2 regions of the Paenibacillus sp. MER 99-2 genome follow, and region 2 is predicted to be linked to the other one. Evidence: riboswitches for the same ligand, from Rfam matches in the RefSeq annotation. Region 2 holds a riboswitch; the other holds the start of a gene.

Region 1 (3,420 bases), on a different contig from region 2:
AAGCATCTGGCTCACACAGGTTAAAATGATATAAAGCAACACTCTATATGTTATTAAATGAGTCCATTTATAACCACTAAAGGTTGATTTTTGATCTATATCTGGCTGCGTTTGCAGCACCAAATAAGATATTATGAAATCGATTCAAACATATGTTAATAAGTCCATTTCAGAACATATTATTCTTCCGTGTGTTTGCGATAAGCATCCGCGTTCATCAGCTTGGATAAGGCTACACTCAAATCGCCATCCACCCGGATCTCAATCATCCATCCTTCTTCATAAGGAGAGCTATTCACAAGCTCTGGTGAGTCTTGCAACGCATCATTGATCGCAATAATGGAGCCACTCACAGGTGAAAATAAATCCGAAACCGTTTTGACGGATTCAATCGTACCAATACTTTCTTCCGCTTGTACACTGGATTCAAGATCAGGCAATTCAACAAACACAATGTCACCCAGCTGATGCTGTGCGAACTCGGTAATACCAATACGTACAGTATCCTCCCCTACGGTCTGCACCCATTCGTGCTCTTCACTGTACAGGAAATCACTTTTCAATTCGCTCATCGATATCCGCCTCGCTTTTCATTAATGAGTGCATGCGTTCTTTGGCCAAATCCCTTTCCCCAGAACATAGCGTATGATATTTTCGAATCAAATGTCAAGATACCTTACAATTTGTTCATATTTTCTGATCAAAAGCGAGATCATCTAAATACGAACTTACATATACTAGTTATTATTGGAATAGTAAGCGCACTCTTTTTATTTAAACGAACATTAAATTGCATATAAGCTTAAATTATTCGTCTTTCTTTGAAATCAGATGACATTGTTCTTGACATCAGCAGGCAATTCGCGTATTAATGAAAGGAGTAAAACTGTTTTCGTTGTGTGCAATATCGCGGATGAATGTAAAGGGAGAGATTACCCAAGCATCTGGATCTGGATGTTCATGCGGTAACGCCGAAGGAGTAAACCACCCGACAAGCGGGCGGTGAATCTCTCAGGCAAAAGGACTTTTACGGGACGCAACTCTGGAGAGCATCTACCCGCCCGGTACGGGCGTTAAGATCACCCAAGGGGAAACCTGCTGCATTGGCGGCGGGGTAACTCTCAGGTACCAAGGACAGAGCCTAAGAATACAGCGTGCTTCTGGCATGCAGTTTCTTTGGCCTGTCCTTTTCCTTTTTCCCAAAAAAGATAAACACAGCAACCAAACCGTGCAGCATAACCGGATCTCAGAAGTACGATTTTACGTACGATTTATATTCATTACTCAAAATACTTATACCACTCTAATAACGATCATGCCTATTCAACATTAATCCATATGCAGCACATTCAGCCGCTTGACGGCTAATGAAGAGGTGATTTGATGTCCGATTTACTTAGAACTCCACTCTTTCCCTTATATCAACAGTACGAAGGCGTACGTTGCATTGACTTTGGTGGCTGGGAGCTTCCGGTACAGTTTAGCGGAATTCAGAAGGAACACGAAGCAGTTCGTGAACGTGCAGGGCTGTTTGATGTATCCCATATGGGCGAATTCACCGTACAAGGTGAACAAGCGGAGGCTTTTTTGCAGCACATGACCACCAATGACGTAACCGCACTTGTTCCGGGTCAGGCACAATATACGTTGATGTGTTATCCCGATGGCGGTGTGGTCGATGATCTACTGGTGTATAAACTGGAGGAACAGCACTATATGTTAGTTGTTAATGCCTCCAACATCGATAAGGATTGGGCATGGCTAGTGGAACATCTCGCCCCTGGGGTAACCATGACAAATGACTCCAAGCAGACTGCTCTTCTAGCACTGCAAGGTCCATTGTCTGTTGATATTCTCCAAAAAGTTACGGACATTGATGTAGCTACCATTGAGCTGTTTCGTTTTGTACAGGATACGGAAGTATGCGGTGTAAAATTGCTGTTATCCCGCACTGGATATACCGGCGAAGATGGCTTTGAGCTGTATGTTCCAGCAGATCACGCAGCTACAGTGTGGAATGGATTGATGCAGGCAGGGGAAGAACACGGATTGGTTCCGGCTGGACTTGGTGCACGGGACACCCTGCGCTTTGAGGCAAAATTGCCATTGTACGGGCAGGAACTGTCACCCACGATCTCCCCGCTGGAGGCAGGTGTTGGCATGTTTGTGAAACTGAATTCCGGACCTTTTATCGGACACGACGTTTTATCACAGCAAAAAAATGACGGGACTGCTCGCAAATTAGTCGGCATCGAAGTGCTGGAGCGCGGGATTCCACGTCCCCATTACCCTCTCTACGCAGATGGTGTACAGATTGGTGAAGTAACGACAGGCACACAATCACCTACGCTAAAAAGGAATCTTGGGCTAGCCCTTATTGACAGCAAATATGCTGCACTAGGTACGCCACTGGAGATTGAGATTCGCGGCAAAAAGCTAAAAGCCGAGGTCGTAAAGACCCCTTTTCATAAACGGACACGCACGCCTAAGACACCTACTCAAGGAGCTGATCAAGCATGACCAAGCACCGTTACATTCCTATGACCGAGCAGGATCAGAGCGCTATGCTGGCAACAGTTGGTGTGGAAACGATCGAAGACCTCTTCCGAGATATCCCGCAGGAGATTCGTTATCAGGGTGAGTTACCCGTATCCTCTCGGCTAGATGAATATGCACTTACGCGTCATATGTCCAAACAAGCTGGTGCCAATGCCAACTTCGAGACACACGCAAGTTTTCTGGGTGCAGGCATCTACGACCACCATATACCTTCTGTCATCAATCATGTGATCTCCCGTTCGGAATTCTATACTGCATATACACCGTACCAACCTGAAATTAGTCAAGGCGAGCTTCAAGCGATATTTGAGTTTCAATCATACATCTGCGAATTGACAGGCATGGCCGTTGCCAATGCAAGTATGTATGACGGTGCCACCGCTTTTGCAGAAGCAGGGAATTTGGCAGCAGCAGCTACTCGCCGTAAACAATTGATCGTATCTCGTACCGTTCATCCGGAAGCACGTCAGGTACTGAAAGCCTATGCTCATGGTCTAAGTCTGGAGATCGTCGAGATCGGGTATCAAAATGGCGTAACTGACTGGGATGCCTTACAAGCCGCCATCTCGGAAGACACGGCAGCAGTCATGATTCAAAGCCCAAACTTCTTCGGTGCCATTGAACCTATCCAGCAAGCAGCTGACCTAGCTCATGCACACAAAAGCCTGCTTGTAGTAAGTGCGAATCCACTTTCACTAGGATTGTTAGAGGCTCCTGGGAAGCTTGGCGCTGACATTGTTGTCGGTGACGCTCAACCTTTGGGGATCGCCGCATCTCTCGGCGGACCAACATGTGGATATTTTGCTGTATCACAGGCTCATATGCGCCGTATTCCTGGTCGAATTGTAGGTCAGACGACTG
Region 2 (3,420 bases):
ATTAAGCATGGCTCTGGAGTAATATAAGGTTCGTGCCAGACTTCATCGAGAAGTCTGGCGTGACCTAGAATACTGCGCGCGCCGGGTGCTGTAACTGGCACGCGGTACGAATATTACACAATACAAATACTACTCTTATGCCAGCTTTTCGTTTCAGATCTATCTATGCCAAAGAGGCGCCAGCAGAAGGTTACTACACTGCTAGGCGCCTCTTCATATTTTAATTTTATTCTGACGTTGAACCCTATGCCCCGTCTGTTTCTAACTCTGGTTCCGGAGCACGTTTTGCCTTCGGTTTCGCAAGCTTCTCCATCATTTTGCGTCCTGTCGGGGTCTGAGCCAGTCCACCTTGAGCCGTCTCACGGTGCCTGCTTGGCATAGCACTGCCCACTTCAAGCATGACATCAATCACTTCGTCCGATGGAATGGCGCTACGCACCCCAGCAAGTGCCATATCAGCAGCGGCTAGAGCGGTTACAGCGCCCAGTCCGTTGCGGACGATGCAAGGAATTTCGACGAGACCTGCGACTGGATCGCAGATGAGACCGAGTGTATTTTTTAACGCCAAACCTACCGCATGAACAACCTGCTCCGGCGTGCCTCCACGTAGCTCAACCATAGCACCCGCCGCCATACCAATCGCGGAGCCTACCTCAGCCTGACAGCCACCCTCAGCACCAGAGATAAACGAATTGTTTGCAATAACATATCCGATCGCCCCAGCACAGAACAGTCCGTTAACCAGATGCTCGTCAGTCCAGCCAAAACGTTCTTGTGAACTGATGAACACACCTGGAATAATGCCGCACGAACCCGCTGTCGGTGTAGCAACAATTCGCCCCATGGATGCATTGACTTCAGAGACACACAGGGCATATGCCATCGCAAGTGCTGAAGCATCACCTGAGCAAGTCTCTCCTTTACGAATGTATTCCGCCATCCTCTTGCCGTCTCCACCAGTCAGACCACTGCGCGAAACTGTATCTTCATTCAGTCCTTTATGAACCGCTTCCTTCATCACCTGATAATATTCAGACATCTGCTGCACGACATCTGCTTCCGGCGTATTCGTCTCTTGGACTTGTTCTTCAATCATTAACTGAGCAATGGTCTTGGATTCAGCCGTGCAGATCGTATTCAGTTCATGCAAATGCTTAAATCGCATCTGGACTCACTCCCTTCTTCAAATCAATTACACGAATATCCAGCACATGATCCAGCGACTTCAAACGGCTTAACATATTCGGGTCTGGCGCCCCATCCATCTCCATCGCAGTCAATGCTTCACCATCCCGACCTTTCCGGTCTACCTGCATATAACCGATGTTCACGCCTGAGGAACTGATGGTGGACGTCACGGATGCAAGCACCCCTGCTTTGTCCGCATGACGCAGCACCAATGTTGGGAACTCCCCACTGATCTGGACGCGAAAATCATTCAAGGCATGCACTGACACACTGCCGCCCCCAATGGACGCACCAATCAATGAACATTCACGGTCACCGTGCCACAGTTCAATTTTGACCGTATTGGGATGGGGAGCAGGTAGGCCACTTGTGAAAAACTCAACCTCCATACCCGCTTGCTCTGCATACTCTTCAGCATCCGGTATTCGCGGATCGTCTGTCGCATAATCAAGCAATCCGCCGATTAGCGCAAGATCTGTGCCATGCCCTTGATACGTATCGGCAAACGATCCGTATAGTGTTAACCGGGCGCGCTCCGGCGTACAACCCAACCACTGACGAGCAATTCTGCCAAGTCTCGCCGCACCAGCCGTATGTGAACTTGAAGGTCCCGTCATGGATGGACCAATAATTGAGAAAACATCTTTAAAACGCATCAAAAACCCTCCATTTGTATTCGTCATGTTCATCCAGATACTTAACCATAACGTTCCATTATTACTGAATGATGACATCAAAAAAGGACAGAAGAAGGCCTTAAGCCCTCTCTCTGTCCTCGATACCTGAGAGTTTCATGATCAACAGCGTCAGTCGATACAGTGCATGCCTTGTTCTTACACATACTGTACCAAGCTGTTTAATCATATACCCCTTGGGTGGCGCATCATGCGCACTCTCCAGAGTTGCGTCCAACGATGGTACATTTACCTGAGAGATTAACCGCCGCGCCGGGTGCGTAGGCAGCTTGCTCCTTCGGTGCCTGATCGCAGGCCATCTTACTTAGCCAACTCAGGTCTCTCCCGCTCGTTATCATTCGCTGTATGGAATTATTCTGATGAGATCAGAATGATGATAATTATGATTCAAAATAGTGACATTAAAGCTAAATCATATCGTGATCCGACGAAAAAACACTCTTACTCATTAAGATTAATCGACCGGAAGTTTCATGTCAATAAACTTAACGATTTGTTAGCTTCAAATCAAATGTAAGCGTTATCTACTGTGAACTTTTGTCACATCGGCACTCATGTTTATTCATTTGTTTACATCTCTGCTGTTAATTCTATGTATGTTCAGGTGTGTCCAATGGTTCGGGTGTTAAGGCAAACTTCTGTCTAAAACCTTCTGTCCAAGACCTTCTCCCCTATAGGACACACCAATGCCCAACTTACTTACTATTACTTTCTTTCTTTTTTTGTCGAGCCATTTCACTTCTGCAGTTGTTCTCCGCATCAGTCTAACCTACTTCATCGTTGCACTCTTCGTCACAGCCTCTTGATAATACGAACTTCTTGAAGGAAGCAAGCTGGTGATCCATAAGATAAGTGCCACTAACATCATGGCTGCTGAGACAACCGTATACACAAGACGAAGGGATAAATATTCTGCCACTACCCCTGCAATCAAAATAGAAGCCACTTGAAGCGCGCTCAGCATCAGTCCAATGACACTGCTCATCCTGCCCATTAGATCTACCGGAATATTATTCTGGTAAAAGGTAATCAGGCCTGTGTTGGCAAGTGCTGAGCACAGCCCAAGCAAGATAAAGGCGAACGCTGCAAGCTCGAAGGAAAACGAACGTGCAAATAGGAAATAACCAAGCGAAACCATAAGCACGCCGATCCCCATCATATGACGGATCGGAATATGTTTGGCAAACAGGGTGACAAGCAGCGAACCAACTAGATAACCGACGCCAGTAACACTCATCAATGCCCCGTATTGAGATTCAGACAAGTTCATCACCTGGCGAATAAACACGACTTCCTGTGCATCCAGCGACATGCCAATGACGAGAACAATCTGAAAAATGACGTAAATCCCTACAACGTAACCACTCTTGCGGCTAAACCTTAGCACGGCTTGCCAGTCCTGAGCGATGATCCGCGGCGACAATTTCGATGGCCCACCACGCTGCTCGCCTATACCCAATTTCGGCAACATCATAAGAATCAGAGCGGACACAGCAAACGAAACACTATTCACGTAGATCGCTACTGCGGGGGATAG

Evidence for each region. A riboswitch is a leader RNA that binds a small molecule or an ion and turns the genes downstream of it on or off. The one in region 2 is predicted to bind glycine.
Region 1: linked by a shared signal. The riboswitch ahead of gcvT (glycine cleavage system aminomethyltransferase GcvT) and the one ahead of sdaAB (L-serine ammonia-lyase, iron-sulfur-dependent subunit beta) in region 2 are both predicted to bind glycine.

The regions. Positions count from the first base shown of each region.
Region 1 is NZ_JAMAUZ010000001.1:89,293-92,712, reverse strand. It holds gene gcvH (glycine cleavage system protein GcvH) at 180-572, opposite strand; glycine riboswitch at 914-1,037, shown strand; glycine riboswitch at 1,041-1,140, shown strand; gene gcvT (glycine cleavage system aminomethyltransferase GcvT) at 1,384-2,520, shown strand; gene gcvPA (aminomethyl-transferring glycine dehydrogenase subunit GcvPA) at 2,517-3,420, shown strand, end outside.
Region 2 is NZ_JAMAUZ010000005.1:191,242-194,661, forward strand. It holds gene M3636_RS20945 (alpha-glycosidase) at 1-22, shown strand, start outside; gene sdaAA (L-serine ammonia-lyase, iron-sulfur-dependent, subunit alpha) at 245-1,165, opposite strand; gene sdaAB (L-serine ammonia-lyase, iron-sulfur-dependent subunit beta) at 1,155-1,844, opposite strand; glycine riboswitch at 1,956-2,090, opposite strand; glycine riboswitch at 2,095-2,220, opposite strand; gene M3636_RS20960 (MFS transporter) at 2,653-3,420, opposite strand, start outside.